DNA from 2 places in the Kribbella sp. NPDC050459 genome. Region 2 is predicted to be linked to the other one. Evidence: riboswitches for the same ligand, from Rfam matches in the RefSeq annotation. Region 2 holds a riboswitch; the other holds the start of a gene.

Region 1 (8,783 bases), on a different contig from region 2:
AGCGGATGCTGTGGGCGGCCGAATGGGAGGGGCTGGTGCCGGCCGCGGCCGCACACGATCCGTACGGGCCGGTGCTGCCGCCGGGCGAGCGCGATCTGGTGATCCGCTGCCTCGAGGAACTGCACTAGCCAGGGAGCAGTGAGGTGGCGCGCTCCCTCCTTCGCTCCACCACACCGACGCTCCCCGGGCCCACCGCAAGGGGTGGCGGCAATTGTGGTATTGACCGAAACTAGGAGAGCAAGGCCTGAACGTCAAGATCTCGGAGCCCGCTGCGCTATTGTGCGACTTGAGGGCCAGACCAGAAGTCGTCGGAGGACCGCCGTGAGGATCTGCTCAGCTCCAGGCTCGGTGGACTGATGGCGCTTGCGGTCGGGGTGGTCGGGCCTGAGGACCTGGTCCAGCGGGTGACCGTGGTCGGCGCCCCCAGCGGGACCACACTGCTGCCGCTGCCGTACCGGCACGAGACCGAGGCCGTCGAGCTCGTCGAGCAGGCGCACAGCGACGTCGACGCGTTCCTGTTCACCGGCGTCGTCCCGTACACGATCGCCACCGAGGCCGGGGTGATCGACCGGCCCACGATGTACGTCTCGTACGACGGGGCGACCCTGCTGCGCGCACTGGTCGAGCTGCTGCGGCTCGGGCACAACGTCACCCAGTTCTCGATCGACACGCTGCGGCGGGCCGAGGTCCTGGAGACCCTGATCGAGGCGAAGCTGCCGACGGACCAGATCCAGGTGCTGCCGTACCGGCCGGGCCTGACGTCGGACGACATCGTCGCGTTCCACCGCACCGCGCGGGACAAGCACGACACGAAGGTCGCGATCAGCTGCCTGGGTTCGGCGTTCCACCTGATCGAGAACGAGATGCCGTCCGTGCGGCTCGCGCCGTCGCGGTACTCGATCCGCTCCACCCTGCAGGCGCTGATCCTGACCACCACCGGCCAGCACGTCGGCGACGCCCAGGTCGCGCTCGGCGTCATCGACCTCCCCGAGCCCGACGACGCGCTGGCCGCCGACCTCATCACCCTCGGCGGCAGCCTCGCGGCGCTGCCCGACGGCCGGCACCTCGTCGTCACCACCCGCGGGCTGCTCGAACAGGCCACCGAACAGTTCTCCCGGATGCCGCTGCTCGACCACCTCGCGGCCCGGCACTCCACGGCGTACGTCGGTTTCGGCGTCGGCCGGACGGCTGCCGAAGCCGAGGCGCTCGCCCGCCGCGCAGTCGGCCGCGCCGCCTCGATCGGCACTGTTGCCGGGGTCGTCTCCATGTCCGACGACGTCGAGATCGTCATCGAACCCTCCGGCGAACAGCCGGCCGGCGCCCGCGGCACCGAAAGCCTCCCGCTCCTGGCCCGGCGGGTCGGCCTCAACACCCAAACCCTCGCCCGCATGCGAGAACTCACCGCCACCCTCCCCAACGGCCTCACCACCCAAGACGTAGCCGACCACCTCGCCGTCCAACTCCGCACCGCCCGCCGAGTCCTCAAACGCCTCGAACGAGCCGGCCTCGCCGCCCCCACCGGCACCCAACAACACGGCCGCACCGGCCGCCCACCCACCGTGTACCTGATCCGCCTGTAGCTATGGGGTGATGACGGTGACGCCGGGTGGGGTGCCGTTCGAGAGGTCCGCCAGGGCGGCGGGGGTTTCGGCCAGGGTGATGGTGCGGGTGATCAGCTGGGTTGGGTTGAGCTTGCCTTGGGCAACCAGATCCAGCATCTCGGGGTAAGCATGGGCCGGCATGCCGTGGCTGCCCAGCCAGGAGAGTTCCTGGCCGATGAGGCGGCCTACGTCCAACTGGACGCCGTTGGGGAGGAGGCCGACCTGGACGTGGCGGCCGCGGGGGCGGAGAGCTGTCAGGGCTTGCTGGACGATGTCGCTGGACCCGAGGGCGTCGATGGTCACGTGCGCACCGCCGAGATCGCGCAGTTGGCTGACAGTGTCGGCGGACGCTTCGAGGGTGTGGGAAGCGCCATAGGTGCGGGCCAGCTCGAGCGCCGCCGGGTTGGTGTCGATGGCGATCACCTCAGCACCCAGAGCGGCGGCGATCATGACGGCGGAGAGACCGACGCCGCCGCAGCCGAAGATTGCGACGCGTTCGCCGGCGGCGACCTTGCCGATCTGGTGGACGGCCCGGAACGACGTGGCGAACCGGCAGCCCAGGCCCGCGGCGGTGGCGAAGTCCATGTCGTCGGGCAGCCGGACCAGGTTCACCGCGGCGTAGGGCACCGCGACGTACTCGGCGAACGAACCCCAGTAGTTGAACCCGGGCTGCAACTGATTCGGGCACACCTGCTGATCACCGGCAAGGCACTGCTCACACGAGCCGCACGCACAGATGAACGGCGTCGTGACCCGATCCCCGACCGCCCACCCGGACACGCCGGCACCGACCGCGGCGATCGTTCCGGCCAGCTCATGCCCCGGCACATGCGGCAGCACGATGTCGGAGTCGTGCCCCATCCACCCGTGCCAGTCACTGCGGCACAGCCCGGTGGCCTCGACCTTCAGGACCACCGAACCGTCCGCGACAACAGGCTCCGGAACCTCACGAACCTCAGGCAGTACGCCGTACTCCGAGACAACAACTGCTCGCATCAGAGCAGCTTAATCAGCCGCCGGCGACCGCGGGGATGATCGAGACCTGGCCGCCGTCCTTGATGGTGGTCTGCAGGCCTTCGGCGAAGCGGACGTCGTCGTCGTCGACGTACACGTTGACGAAGCGGCGGAGTTCGCCCGCGTCGTCCAGGACGCGGCCCTTGATGCCGGGGTACGACGCGTCGAGCGAGTCGAGCACCTCGGTCAGCGTCGTGCCCTCGGCGGACACCTCGGACACGCCCTGGGTGTAGGGCCGCAGGATGGTCGGGACGCGAACGCTCACACTCACTGCAGGCCTGCCTTCACGAAGGCGTCGTACGACGCGGGGATGGTCACCTTGGGGCCGACCCGGTCGGCCACGGCGTCGAGCGTCTTGAGCCCGTCGCCGGAGTTGATGATCACCGTCTCGGCCTCGGGGTCGAGCTGGCCGGTCGCGATCAGCTTCTTCAGCGTCGCGACGGTCACCCCGCCCGCGGTCTCGGCGAAGATGCCCTCGGTGCGGGCCAGCAGCTGGATGCCCTCGACGACCTCGTCGTCGCTGACGTCCTCGATCGCGCCGCCGGTCCGGCGGGCGACGTCCAGCACGTACGGCCCGTCGGCCGGGTTGCCGATCGCAAGGGACTTCGCGATCGTGTCCGGGCGCACCGGCTTGACCACGTCGTGCCCGTCGCGGAACGCCTGCGCGACGGGCGAACAGCCGGTCGCCTGCGCGCCGTACACCTTGTAGTCGGTGGCGTCGACGAGGCCCAGCTTGCCGAACTCGGTGAAGCCCTTGTCGATCTTGGTCAGCTGCGACCCGGACGCGACCGGAATCACGATCTGCTGCGGCAGCCGCCAGCCGAGCTGCTCGGCGATCTCGAAGGCGAGCGTCTTGGAGCCTTCGGAGTAGTACGGGCGGACGTTCACGTTCACGAACGCCCAGCCCTCCTCCTCACCGGCGATCTCGGAGGCGAGCTTGTTCACGTCGTCGTAGTTGCCCTCGACGGCGACCAGCGTCCCGCCGTACACAGCGGTCGTGATGACCTTCGGGCGCTCGAGGTCGTGCGGGATGAACACGACCGAGCGGATGCCGGCCCGGGCGGCGGCCGCGGCGACCGCGTTCGCCAGGTTGCCGGTGGACGGGCAGGCGAAGACCTTCATGCCGAGCTCGCGGGTGGCGCTCAGGGCGGAGGCGACGACGCGGTCCTTGAAGGAGTGCGTCGGGTTGCCCGAGTCGTCCTTCACCCACAGCTTGCGCAGCCCGAGCTCGCGGGCCAGGTTCTGCGCGTCGACGAGCCGGGTGTAGCCGGGCTCGGTGTTCGGGAAGCTGGCCACGTCGACGGGGACGGGCAGCAGCGGCTGGTACCGCCAGATGTTCTTCGGGCCGGCCTCGATCTGCTCGCGGGTGATGTTCGGGTACTCGTATCCGACCTCGAGCGGACCGAAACACTCCATACAGGCGTAGAACGGGCCGAGCGGCGACTTCGCCCCACAGGCGCGACAGCTCAGGTGCGTACCGTTGCCGAAGGCACCTTCACGGATCGTGTGGGTGGCGGTCAGGCTCATGAGTGAGGTTCCCTCCTCATCTTCCCCGGTCGCCGGATCTCGGCGCGGGACGGATTTGGCACCGTTCCCTCGCGGAGAGCCCCGGACGGGGTCTCGACGGGGAGGGTTGCCGGGACGTCAACGGGCCGTTTCCCTCAGTCCCTCTGGATGAGCTCCCCCGAGATTACCCAATCGGGTCCATATTGTGTCCCGCGTTCCCAGTATTCGAGACGCGGGATCTCAGCCCCGGCGCTCCAGGAAGCGCATCACCGGCGTCGCCGCGACCCCGTGCACAACGACGCTCAGGATCACCGTGAACCCGAGTGTCGCCCAGAGCCACGGCAGGTCGTCCCGGAAATGCGCTCCGACCGCGGCGAGGTAGTACACCGACGACACGCCGCGGACGCCGAACGCCGCCGTCGCCCAGCGTTCGGACCGCCGGAGCCCGGATCGCGCGAGCGACAGCCACCCGAACAGCGGACGAACCACGAAGACGAGCAGTACGCCGACAGCGGCGCCGGCGACCGTGAGCGGCTTCAGCAGCCCGGCGGTGACCGCGGCGCCGAGCAGGAGCAGGACGCTCCACGTGAGGATGTGTTCGAGCTCACCGATGAAGTCGTGCAGCTCGCCGTGGAACGCGTGCTTGCTCTCCACCGACCGCAGCGTGAGCGCCGCGACGAACACAGCGATGAACCCGTACCCGTGCAGCACCTGGGTGAGCCCGTACACCCCAACCGTCAGAGCCAGCGCGAGCACCGGCTCCCGGGCCTCCGACAGCCGCAGGCTCCGGGCCGGCGCCGAGAACGTCATCCGCCCGAGCAACCAGCCCGCGCAGAAGCCGATCGCGACCCCGATCACCGACTTCCCGACCACGTCCCAGGCGACCCACTGCCACGGCGACAGGGTCTTGGTCGCGACGAAGACCGCCAGGTACACGAACGGCGCCGCCATCCCGTCGTTCAGGCCCGCCTCGGACGTGAGCGCGAACCGCACCTCGTCGTCCTCGTCGAGCTCGGCGTCCTCGCCGGTCGTCGGTCCCTCCACCTGGACGTCGGACGCGAGCACCGGATCCGTCGGCGCCAGCACCGCGGCGATCAGGAGCGCGGTCGCCGGAGCGAGCCCGAGCAGCCAGCCGGCCCCGGCCAGCGCCGCGATTCCGGCCGGCATCGCGACGAACAGCAACCGCCAGGTGACTGACCAGGTGAGTAGGCTGATCGGCCGGTCGATGGCCAGGCCGACGCCCATCAGCGCGACGATCACAGTCAGCGCCGCCAGATGCTTCGTCAGCGCCGGCTGGGCGATCGGGCTGAGGTGGACGCGGTCGACGGCGAGGCCGAGGAGCAGACCCGCACCGAGGAAGGCGATCGGCGCGGAAATGGCGTACCGCGCCAGTAACCGGGGCAGTACGGCACCGAGCAGCAGTGCCAGGCCTGCCACGAGATACAGGCCATCCCCGTTGATGATCATCGTCAGGCACCTGTGCCCAGGGCTACCTCAGCCGATGCGTGGCCCCCGGCGTGTGGGTGGGCAGGGATTTGCGCGGGCCGAAGCGAGGATGGCCGATGCCTGCCAGCTCGATCAGGCGCTGCACCCGGAAGCGGTGACCGCGGTACGGCTCGATCAGTTCGGCGCAGCCGTCGTCGTCGAGCTCCTCGCCGATCAGCGCGTACGACACGTTCCGCGACACGTGGTAGTCCGCGAACGAGAAGGCGTCCGCGTCGCCGTGAGCCCGCTGGCGCACCTCGGCCGCCGTCCACACGCCGACTCCCGGCAGCGACCGCAGCCGTCGCTCGATCTCCGCGGAGTCACTCAGCTCGAGCGTCCGCTCCAGCGCCTTCGCCCGGGTCGCGGCCGTGATGACGACCCGCGATCGCCGACCCTCGACACCGGCGCGCAACCATTGCCAGGACGGGATCTGCCGCCACTCCTCCGGCGCCGGCGGCACCATCATCACCCGGTTGCCCTGCTGATGGGGCCCTGGCGCCGGCTCGCCGTACTCCCGCAGCAGCAGTCGCCACGCCCGGAAGGCCTCCTTGCCGGTCACCACCTGCTCGATCCCGGCGGCCGCCATCGCCTCGAACACCGCGCGGGTCCGCGGCACCCGCAGATGCGGGAAGCGCCGCGCCGCGTCCACCAGGACCCGGTGCTCGGGCAGCGGCTCGAACCCGTCCCAGCTGTCCCGGTCGCCCAGCAACTCCGGAACCCCGTCCAACGCCCACTCGGCCCCCGGCCCCCACGCCTCGGCCTCGACGGATCCGGCATGCGGCGTCAGCCGCAACAGCACCGGCCCCTCCGGAGTCCGCGTCGCCCGCCACACCGTCCGCCGCGCCGCGTCGAACACGTACGCCGGATCGCCGGGCCCCTTGCGCAACCCGCCGATCACCGACTGCGGATCCACCACCCGCCCAGGACGCCAGACCCGCACCACCGAACTCACCCGCCAAGTCTTACCCACCGCTCCGACAGAATTCATACTGATCCCCATGAACGCCTGGCAGTGGCTCAAGGTGGTGGGCAACTTCCTCAACCTGTCCACCGTGGCCGGCGCCTTCGTCGGCGTGCTCGGACGGGCCAAGTTCACGCGAGGGCCGCGGGGGCTGTTCTTCGCGAACGAGTACAAGCTCGGCTTTCCGATCGCCGGCGCGTTCACGATCGGCAACGTCGTACTCAGCAAGCACGACCGCACGTACTTCGACAACGCGGCCCTGGTCCGGCACGAGGAGCGGCATTCGTGGCAGTACTTCTGCCTGATCGGCCTGCTGATGCTCCCGCTGTACGTGGTGGGCGTGGTCGTCTCGTTCCTGCTCACCGGCGACCCGGCGTCGCGGAACCCGTTCGAGCGGCTCGCGAACCTGAAGGACGGCGGCTACGTCGAGCGGCCGATCCAGCCGATCGGCAAGACCGTGACGCAGACTCTCAGCGTGCTGAGATCGCGTCCGAAAGCGCCGTGAGCACGGTCACCACACCGCTCGGGTCGTCGACGACGACATCCGCGGCCTCGATCAGCTCGGCGGCGTTCGAGGACCGCGTGGCCAGCAGTACGGCGCGCAGCCCGGTCTCCCGCTCGGCCTGGATCGCCCGGTACGCCGCGAGGTCGCCGAGGTCGTCACCGGCGTACAGGATCGATCGGGCGCCGGTCGACTCGATCAGGCCGCGGAGCGCGACGCCCTTGTCGATCCCGGGCGGCCGCAGCTCGAGCACGAGGTTGCCCGGCTCGAGCCGCAACGAAGTCTCCTCGGCGAGCGCGGTCAACGGCGCCCGGAGCAGTTCGAAGGCCCCGACCGGATCGTCCAGCCGGCGGGTGTGCACGGCCAGCGAGCTGTCCTTGTCCTCCACGAACGCGTCCGGTACGCCGGCCTCGCGCAACAGTCCCGGCAGCCGGTCCCGAGCCGTCGTGACACCGGGCGGCACCGGCTCACTCGTCACCATGCCGGTGGCGGCGTCCCAGCGCTCCAGCCCGTAGTGCCCGAGGACGACGAGATTCCCGAGTCCCGGGTGACCGCTCACCCCGGACAGCTCGGTGGCGACCAGCGCGGGCCGGCCGGTGACGATCGCGACCTGGTTCACGCTCCGGGCGAGCCGGGCCAGCGCGTCCAGAGCGCCCTCGACCGGGCGGGACAACGCCGGGTCCTCGACCAGCGGCGAGAGGACGCCGTCGAAGTCCGACGAGATCACGGCACTCGCCGGGTCCGAGACGATGGCTTCCCAGCCTTCCCGTCCCGCCTCGGTCTGGATGACCGGAGTACTCATCCTGAGTAGTCCGAGGTCAGGATCACCGTCAGGCGATCCTTCTTCATGTTGTCCAGCGCACCCTTGGTCCGGCCGACACCGATGTCGCGGGCGAGCTGGTTGGCGGCGTCGAGCATGCCCGGCGGGTAGTACACCGTGCTCTCGGCGATCTTGCCGTGCCAGTTGTCCGGGGAGCCGGCCACGGTCCAGCCGGCCTGCCGCGCGCGGCTCGCGACCGAGTCGGCCAAGCCCTTTTGCGAGGTGTTGTTGTACACCTCGATCGCCGGGCGCTCCTCGGCCGGGATCGTGACCGGCTGCGTCGGCTTCGGCGGCTGCGTGGCCTGTGTCGTCTCCGACGGCTGGCTCGGCTGGGTGGTGGGCTCGGTGGACGGCGGCTCGCTGCTGGGTGCGGTCGTCGGCGCGGGAGTCGGCTCAGCGGACGGCTTGGTGGACGGCTTCGGCACGCTGGCCCCGACCGTCGAAGGCCCGGTGGACGGCTTCTCCGACGCTTTCGGCGTACTCGCGCCGGCCGGCTTCTCCTCGGCCTTGCTGTCGTGCCCACGGGTCCCGAACAGCACGAGCAGCCCGGCCACGATCGCGACCACAGCAGCCACGGCAACGAAGGAGGACAGCACCTGCCCCTGATCGCCCCGCGGGCGCGGAGCAGCAAGGCACGCCCTGAGGCGGCGGGACATGGTCAGACCTCGATGCCCAGGCGGCGTGCGGAGCGGGCGCGCTGGCGGGCGGCGCGGAGGCGGCGCAGGCGCTTGACCAGCAGCGGGTCGTGCGCGAGGGCCTCGGGGCGGTCGATGAGCGCGTTCAGGACCTGGTAGTAGCGGGTCGCCGACATCTGGAACTGGTCCCGGATCGCCTGCTCCTTCGCCCCGGCGTACTTCCACCAGTGCCGCTCGAAGGCAAGGATCTGGCCGTCAC
Region 2 (8,783 bases):
ATCAGGACGTCGACCGCGTCCCCGAACTCGTCGCTGGTGAGACCGGCGACCCGCTGCAGGACGTCCAGCCGGACCCGCGGGCCGGCCACGGCGGCAGCGACCCGCACCTGGTCCGCATTGTCGTCGACCGGTCGCGTGGTGGTCACGCTCGCAGTGTGACGGCAGGCCGGTGAGTCCGCCAGTAGGTTGTGTCCATGACCGTCTATCCCGAGAGCCGCCGCGACGATGTGGTCGAGACGTTGCACGGGCACCAGATCGCCGACCCTTACCGCTGGCTGGAAGACCCTGACTCGAGCGATACCCAGGACTGGGTCGACCGGCAGAACGCATTCACCCAGGCCGAGCTGGCCGACTACCCCGAGCGTGGCTGGTTCCAGGCCACGATGGCTGCGATCCTCGCGCGGCCGCGGGCCGGTGTGCCCGTGAAGAAGGCGGGCTGGTACTTCGTCGGCCGCAACGACGGCACCCAGGCCCAGGACGTGATCTTCGTCGCCGACTCGCTCGACGAGCTGCTGACTGCGGGCCGGGTGCTGATCGACCCGAACACACTGTCCGAGGACGGCACAGACTCGCTGGGCTCGTTCACCGTGAGCCCTGACGGCAAGTACTTCGCGTACGGCGTCAACGAGAGCGGCAGCGACTGGACGACGTTCCGGCTGCTCGACATCGCCAACCGAAGGCCTGTCGACGACCAGGTGTCGGAGGCCAAGTTCTGCGAGGCGACGTGGCTCCCCGACAGTTCGGCGTACCTGTATCTGCACTACCCGGCGAGCGGGCGCAGCGAAGGCACGGAGACGACGTCCCTGTCCGGCGGACGGCTGATGCTGCACCGCGTCGGTACGCCGCAGTCCGAAGACGAGCTGCTGCTGAGCTTCCCGGACAACGAGCGGTACTTCATCACTCCCGAGGTGTCCGACGACGACCGGTACCTCGTCGTCCACATCACCGAGGGGACCGACCACGCCACCCGGCTCTGGGTCTACCCGATCACCTCCGACGGCCTGGGCGAGCCGGTGAAGGTGGTCGACGAGTTCAGGGACGAGATCGCCTTCGTGCGGATGTCCGGCGACCAGCTGGTCCTCCGCACCGACCGGGACGCGTCCCGCGGCCGGGTGGTGCTGTCGACGCTGGACGGTTCATTTACCGACCTGATCCCGGAGGGAGAGTCGACGCTGCAGGCAGTCCGCGGTACGGCGGGCGGCCTGGCCACGTTGACACTTGTCGACGCGCAGCCGGTGCTGACGCTCTACGCGCTGGACGGCTCCGGTGAGCGCGTCGTCGACGTGCCTGGGGGCGGAGTGGTCGGACTCAACGCCGGACCCGAGTACGACGAGCTGTTCATCGGCCTGTCGACGACGACCGACCCCACGCTGTCGTACGTCGTCTCGACCGGGTCAGGCGACGTACGCGTGCTGCCGGAGCTGGTTCGTGGCTCCGGGGGCTTCACGCCGCCGCAGGTCACCGTGACACGCCGGACCGGACCGGTGCCCTACTTCTTGATCACCAGGTCGGACCTGGACTTCTCCGAGCCGCGCCCGACGCTCATGTGGGGGTACGGCGGGTTCCGTATCCCGATCCAGGCCGACTACCGGCCCGGCTGGCCGGCATGGCTTGCTGCCGGTGGCGTGCTGGTCATCACCAACCTGCGTGGCGGCGGCGAGTACGGAACCGACTGGCACGACGCAGGGCGGCTCAAGAACAAGCAGAACGTCTTCGACGACTTCATCGCGGTTGCCGAGGACCTGCGGGACACCGGCGTGACCACTCCGGCACAGCTGGCCGTTCACGGTCGCAGCAACGGCGGACTGCTCGTCGGTGCCGTCATGACGCAGCGACCTGACCTGTTCGCGGTCGCACTGCCCGGTGTGGGTGTCCTGGACATGCTGCGCTTCCACAAGTTCACCGTTGGTGCGGCCTGGGCGTCCGACTACGGCTCGCCGGACGATCCGGAGCAGTTCGAGGACCTGCTGGCGTACTCGCCACTGCATCGCGTCAGCGACGGGACGTCGTACCCGGCCACGCTGGTGGTCACGGGGGACCACGACGACAGGGTGGTTCCGTTGCACAGCCACAAGTTCATCGCGGCGCTGCAGCATGCCCAGTCCGGTCCGCGACCAGTCTTGACCCGGGTCGAGGTCAACACCGGCCATGGCTTCGGAAAGCCCGCCGCGATGGTCGCGGCGGAGTGGGCGGACCTACTGGCGTTCGCTGCTCACCATGTAGGTCTCGTACCTCCCGAGCAGTAGGAGGGCTGCTTGTGGCTACCAGATCCGCGGGGCCTGAAGGTCCCGCGGGTCGTCGGCCGGCTGACAGCCGTGGGCGCTCTCCGTGTACTCGGTGCGCGGACCGGTCGTGGCCAGCGTGCGGACGGCGTTGACGAGCCGGTCCACGTGCTCCCGGGTCGTCCCGAGGCCGAGGCTGGCGCGGACCGCCGTACCGTGCTCGGGGGAGTCGGCGAGCAGGTGGCCGACCAGCGGGTGGGCGCAGAACTTGCCGTCCCGGACACCGATGCCGTACTCGGCGCTCAGCGCCGCGGACACCAGCGTCGAAGTCCGGCCGGCGAGCGTGAAACAGACCGTGCCGACGCGGTCGGCCTCCTCGCCGAAGATCGAGTACGTCGTGACGCCGTCGATCTGGGCGAGTCCGGTGCGCAGCCGGGCCAGCAGGCTGCGCTCGTGCTGCTCGATGGCGTCGCGGTGCTTGCTGATCGCGGCGCACGCGCTGGCCAGGGCGATGGCGCCGATGACGTTGGGGGAGCCGCCCTCGTGGCGGGCCGGTCCGGTCGTCCACACCACGGTGTCGCCCGTGACGGCGTGGGTCGCGCCGCCGCCGTACAGGTACGGGTCGGCGGCGTCGAGCCAGTCGGAGCGGCCGATCAGTGCGCCGGCGCCGTACGGCGCGTAGAGCTTGTGACCGGACAGGGCGACCCAGTCGACATCCAGAGCGGCGATGTCGACCGCGCGGTGCGGAGCGAGCTGTGCGGCGTCGAGGCAGACCCGCGCGCCGTGGGCCTTGGCCACCTTGGCGATGTCGGCGATCGGGAAGATCTCGCCGGTGACGTTGGACGCTCCGGTGATCACGACGAGGCGAGGACCTTCGGGCGCCTGACGAAGCGCGTCGGCGACCCGGGTCACGGCCTCGGTCTGGCTGGACGGGGCCCCGAGGCGGACGGTCCGCTCGGCCGGCCAGGGCAGCAGCGCGGCGTGGTGCTCGGATTCGAAGACGATGACGGTCGCGTCGGCCGGCACCGCGTGGGCGAGCAAGTTCAGGGCGTCGGTCGTCTGCCGGGTGAAGATCACCTGGTCGTCCGCGCGGGCGCCGACGAAGCCGTGCACCTCGGCGCGGGCCCGCTCGTACCACTGGGTGGTGATCCGCGAGGCGTAGCCGTTGCCGCGGTGCACCGACGCGTACGACGGCAGGGCCGCCTCGACACTGGCCCGGACGGACTCCAGACACGGGGCGCTCGCGCCGTGGTCGAAGTTCGCGTAGTCGGTGACGCGGCCGTCGGCGAGCGGGACCAGCAGGTCCGAACCGACGGTGGCGGGGATGTTTCCGGTGACCTGACGCGTGACGGTCGGCCGCGAAGTCGTCGTACTGGCCGGCTCGAGGATGGACAGGATCGACATGACGCTGCTCCCAGGGAAGTCCGCACTTGCCGAGCGGGGTATCCGCACGGCCTGGTCTTCACCCGGGGCACCCCACCGCGGAGGAGGGTTGCCGGCCAGCTAGCCGGGGCTTGTCGCTGGCACTCATGACCTGCCGACAACGGTAACGAACGGGATACGGCTGCCGCCAGTGACTATCTCATGTGATGAGATGAGCGAACACATCGTGGGATGACGTGAGGAAGTCGATGACCTGGAGAGCGCCCGTGGTCGAGCGGCCGGACGGCTCGCTGACCGCACCGGAGCGCGAACTGCTGCAAGGCTATCTGCAGTTCTACCGCAGCACGCTGCTGTTCAAGTGCGCGGGGCTGACCGCTGAGCAGTTGGCCGAACGGCCGTCGCCGCCCTCCAACCTGTCGCTGCTCGGCCTGATCCGGCACCTCACCAAGGTCGAGCGGATCTGGTTCCGCATCCACTTCGCCGAGGTCCCCGCCGAGCCGGTGTTCCCGCTGGAGCTCGGCAAGGACGCCGACTTCGAGCGGATCGACGCGGCCGACGCGCAGGCGGCGTACGAAGGCCTGATCGCCGAGTGGAAGCTCTCCGACGACGCGGCGGCCGGCCACTCGCTGGACGAGCGGTTCACGTTCAAGGGCAACGACTCGACGCTGCGGATGATCTACATCCACCTCATCGGCGAGTACAGCCGGCACTGCGGCCACGCAGACCTCTTGCGGGAGCAACTCGACGGGACCACAGGCGCGTAACACGACCTGCCACGCACCTAGGCTGCCGCCGTGCCGTTCACTCTCGCCCACCCCGCGGCCGTCCTTCCGCTGTGCCGGCGTCCGTTGGTGGCGTCGGCTCTCGTGGCCGGCGCGGTCGCTCCCGACCTGCTGTACGTCGGGCCGATCTACCGGGTCGCCACGCAGATCAACGGCAACTTCACGCTGACCCTCACCCACAAGTTCACGTCGGCGCTCTGGCTGGACCCGCTGCTGGCGCTTGTGCTGCTTCTTGTCTTCAGCGTGGTGCTGAAGCGACCCCTGGTGGCTCTGGCTCCAACTGCGCTAGCCGCACGCCTGCCTGGTGCGGCCCGACCCCATCTGGTGTGGATGGTCGTCTCCGCCGTCCTGGGTGCGCTGACCCATGTGCTCTGGGACTCGTTCACGCACTATGACGGGTACTTCGTCCGAGAATTCCCAGGCTTCTTCCGGGCTCAGCTGACGGGAGCGTGGGACGTGAACCGCATCCTGCAGTACGTCAGCACCGTCGGTGGCTGCCTCGTCCTCGTCGTCTGGCTCTACCGCTGGTACCGCCGTACGTCACCGTCTGCTGTCGAGCCGGGGGTGCCTGATTGGGTGCGCTACCTCGTGCTGGCCGCCTTGATGGTCTTCGGCGTCACCGGCGCGATCGTCGAGCTCGGCCGGGCGGACGGCGAGTTCGCCGGGGAGACCGCCGTACGGCTGGTGCTGTCCGGGCTCGTGTTCGGCGGCCTGGCCGCGCTCGCCTGGTACGTCGTGTTGTGGCACCTGGGGCGGCTGCGGCGGCGTACGCACGTGTCGTGACGCTACGGATGGGGCAGCGTGATCGGCGTGTGACACGTGGGACTCGAGGGGTGATCGGGGTAGCCTGAACGATATGGCGACCCGCACGTCTTCCCCGGCGCGGGCGCAGAAGTCGGCAGCCAAACGGCCGAGCACGGCCCGTTCGGCGGCCGGTGGACGCCCCCGTCCGTCAGGCGCCCAGAAGCGTGGGCAGAGCACGAAGCGCGGCGGTGGAACCACCGCCGCGCGGACCAGCACGCCCAAAAACAGCGGACCGGGCCCGTTCGCGGCCGCCATGCTCGCGCTCGGCCGCGGGGTGGTGAAGATCTGGATCGGCATCGCGCACCTGCTCGGCAGCATGGTGCGGGGGATCGGCCACAGCGCCCGCGACCTGGAGCCGGAGCATCGCCGGGACGGCGCCGGCCTGTTCCTGATCGGTCTGGCGGTCGTCGTGGCCGCCGCGATCTGGTGGGACCTCCCGGGCGCGGTCGGTAACGGCGTCCGGACCGTCGTCGGCGGCAGCATCGGCATGCTCGGCTGGGCGCTGCCGCTGATGCTGGTCGTCATCGCGATCCGCACCCTGCGTCACCCCGACCGCAACGGCCCTGCCGGACGACAGGTCATCGGGTGGACCGCGGTGTGCCTCGGCGTCCTCGGCCTGATCCACATCGCCAACGGCCTGCCGCGCCCCAGCAACCCGGCCGACGGCCCGCTGCGTGACGCCGGCGGCGCGATCGGGTACTTCATCTCGTCGTTCCTGTCGGACCTGCTGACGCAGTACGTCGCCGCGCCGCTGCTCGTCCTGCTGTCGATCTTCGGCGCGCTGGTGGTCACCGGCACGCCGGTGTACGCGATCCCGCTGCGGTTCCGCGCGGCGTTCGACGTACTGATGGGACGCACCGAGCTGCCCGAGGACGCTCCGTCCGTGGCCGCCGCGCCGACCGACGACACCGTCCGGCTGACCCGCAAGCAGCGGCGCGCGAAGGCCGAGCTCGACGAGGACGGCGAGCCGACGGTCAAGCCGTACGACTCGCCGGTGCTCGCAGAATCCCCGAAGCGCGGCCGTAAGAAGGCGAAGCCGCCGGAGGACGACGCGTACGACGTCGACAGCACCGAGAGCGCTGCCGCCGCTGTCGAGCCCGCCTTCGAGGCACCTGACCCCGTGAGCAAGCCGCCCGCGCCGGCCCCGGAGCCGCCGCCGCACACGCCGCTGCCACAGCGGGTCGAGCAGCTCAGCCTCTCCGGCGACATCACCTACACACTGCCGGACGGGCAGATACTCAAGCCCGGCTCGGTGCACAAGGCACGCACCAAGGCCTCCGACCAGGTCGTCGACCGGCTGACCGAGGTGTTCGAGCAGTTCGGCATCGACGCACAGGTCACCGGCTACACCCGTGGCCCGACAGTCACCCGCTACGAGGTCGAGCTCGGCTCCGCGGTCAAGGTCGAGAAGGTCACGGCGCTGTCCAAGAACATCGCGTACGCCGTCGCGTCGGCCGATGTCCGGATCCTGTCGCCGATCCCGGGCAAGTCCGCGATCGGTATCGAGATCCCGAACACCGACAAGGAGACCGTCAGCCTCGGCGACGTGATCCGGTCCGCAACCGCTCGCAACGACCACCACCCGATGGTGGCCGGCCTGGGCAAGGACGTCGAAGGCGGGTTCGTCGTCGCGAACATGGCGAAGATGCCGCACCTGCTGGTGGCCGGCGCCACCGGTTCGGGCAAGTCGTCGTTCGTCAACTCGCTGATCACGTCGATCCTGATGCGGGCCACGCCCGACGAGGTGCGGATGATCCTGGTCGACCCCAAGCGGGTCGAGCTGAACAACTACGAGGGCATCCCGCACCTGATCACGCCGATCATCACCAACGCCAAGAAGGCGGCCGAGGCGCTGCAGTGGGTCGTCCGCGAGATGGACATGCGGTACGACGACCTGGCGGCCTTCGGCTTCCGGCACGTCGACGACTTCAACAAGGCGGTCCGCGGCGGGAAGGTGAAGCCGCCGCCGGGCAGCGAGCGGGTGCTGACGCCGTACCCGTATCTGCTGGTGATCGTCGACGAGCTCGCCGACCTGATGATGGTCGCGCCGCGCGACGTCGAGGACTCGATCGTCCGCATCACCCAGCTGGCCCGCGCCGCCGGTATCCACCTGGTGCTCGCGACGCAGCGGCCGTCGGTGGACGTCGTCACCGGTCTGATCAAGGCCAACGTGCCGTCCCGGTTGGCGTTCGCGACGTCGTCGCTGGCCGACAGCCGCGTCATCCTCGACCAGCCGGGTGCGGAGAAGCTGGTCGGTCAAGGTGACGGCCTGTTCCTGCCCATGGGCGCGAGCAAGCCGATGCGTATCCAGGGGTCGTGGGTCGACGAGGCCGAGATCCGCTCCGTGGTCGAGCACTGCAAGGAGCAGTTGCAGCCGACCTACCGCGAGGACGTCACCGCGGCGCCCGGCCCGAGCAAGGACCTCGACGACGAGATCGGCGACGACCTGGACCTCGTGGTGCAGGCGGCGGAACTCATCGTTTCCACCCAGTTCGGCTCCACGTCGATGCTGCAGCGTAAGCTCCGCGTCGGTTTTGCCAAGGCCGGCCGGCTGATGGACATCCTGGAGAGCCGCGGCGTCGTCGGTCCCAGTGAGGGTTCCAAGGCCAGGGACGTCCTGGTCAAGCCCGACGACCTAGAGGACTTCATCACCACCCTCCGAGGAGAGTGAAACCGTGACCGCCGCGAGCGCACTGCCCAGGCAGGAACGATTCGACGTCGATCCCGAGCCCACGCCGTTCACCGTCCGGGCCTCCCAGAAGGTGCACGGCGGACTCGCCGTCGGCGCGGCGCTGGTGGCGATCGGCTTCGCGGCGTCGGGATCCACCAGCCCGACCGGCGTCCTGCGCTGGCTCGCGGCCGCGGCGTTCGCGGTGCTGGCGCTGGTGTGCGCCTGCGCGCTGACGGTGGGGGAGATGCTGGTCGCCGACGACGTCGGCATCCGGCTGCGGATCGGCAGCGAGTGGGTGGGTACCCGCTGGGAGGACATCGAAGAGGTGACGGTGCTGCAGCGGCGGCATCCGCTCGACGACGGGCGGATCGCCGTACATCTGCAGGATCCCGGGCCGATCCTCGGCGCGATGCCGAGTTCGACCCGCAAGACGACTGATGCCAACCGGCGCCTGACAGGGTCCTCGCTCGCGATACCGTTCGGGTTGACGGCCCGGCCGTCCAACGGGGAAGTGGTGCAGGCGCTGCACATGCTGGCCGATGCGAGATGTCCGGTCAGGGAACAACTCTGACTCGTCCGTGACTCCGTCGGGCGAGGGCCGTTGAGATGATGTCCGCGGCACTGCCGTCGGCGAGCACAGCCCGTCCGGGGGACAGGGCGACGAACGAGAGGGTGGTGGCGAGGTGAGCATCGGCAGCGATCTCACGGCGGCTCGCGAGCGGGCCGACATGACGATCGAGCAGCTGAGCGCTGCGACCCGAATCAGATCCGGGCTGCTGATCGCCATGGAGGCCGACGACTTCTCCCGCTGCGGCGGGAACTTCTACGCCCGCGGGCACATCCGGTCGATCGCCCGCGTGGTCAAGGCCGACCCCGCCCCGTTGCTCGCCGCCTTCGACGCCGAACACGCCGTCGAGGAGG

Evidence for each region. A riboswitch is a leader RNA that binds a small molecule or an ion and turns the genes downstream of it on or off. The one in region 2 is predicted to bind S-adenosylmethionine.
Region 1: another riboswitch for S-adenosylmethionine. It lies ahead of thrC (threonine synthase); the one in region 2 lies ahead of AB0I12_RS24185 (aminotransferase class V-fold PLP-dependent enzyme).

The regions. Positions count from the first base shown of each region.
Region 1 is NZ_JBFAJQ010000015.1:110,789-119,571, reverse strand. Features, by position in the region: gene AB0I12_RS35510 (dihydrodipicolinate synthase family protein) at 1-128, shown strand, start outside; gene AB0I12_RS35505 (hypothetical protein) at 357-1,580, shown strand; gene AB0I12_RS35500 (zinc-dependent alcohol dehydrogenase family protein) at 1,581-2,597, opposite strand; gene AB0I12_RS35495 (ubiquitin-like small modifier protein 1) at 2,611-2,886, opposite strand; gene thrC (threonine synthase) at 2,883-4,142, opposite strand; SAM riboswitch class I at 4,156-4,296, opposite strand; gene AB0I12_RS35485 (cation:proton antiporter) at 4,362-5,588, opposite strand; gene AB0I12_RS35480 (DNA-3-methyladenine glycosylase 2 family protein) at 5,611-6,558, opposite strand; gene AB0I12_RS35475 (hypothetical protein) at 6,605-7,072, shown strand; gene otsB (trehalose-phosphatase) at 7,038-7,871, opposite strand; gene AB0I12_RS35465 (LytR C-terminal domain-containing protein) at 7,868-8,464, opposite strand; gene AB0I12_RS35460 (DUF3263 domain-containing protein) at 8,548-8,783, opposite strand, start outside.
Region 2 is NZ_JBFAJQ010000007.1:287,867-296,649, forward strand. Features, by position in the region: gene AB0I12_RS24175 (LuxR C-terminal-related transcriptional regulator) at 1-146, opposite strand, end outside; gene AB0I12_RS24180 (prolyl oligopeptidase family serine peptidase) at 195-2,246, shown strand; gene AB0I12_RS24185 (aminotransferase class V-fold PLP-dependent enzyme) at 2,262-3,626, opposite strand; SAM riboswitch class IV at 3,644-3,757, opposite strand; gene AB0I12_RS24190 (DinB family protein) at 3,854-4,369, shown strand; gene AB0I12_RS24195 (DUF4184 family protein) at 4,400-5,170, shown strand; gene AB0I12_RS24200 (DNA translocase FtsK 4TM domain-containing protein) at 5,244-7,862, shown strand; gene AB0I12_RS24205 (hypothetical protein) at 7,867-8,433, shown strand; gene AB0I12_RS24210 (helix-turn-helix domain-containing protein) at 8,546-8,783, shown strand, end outside.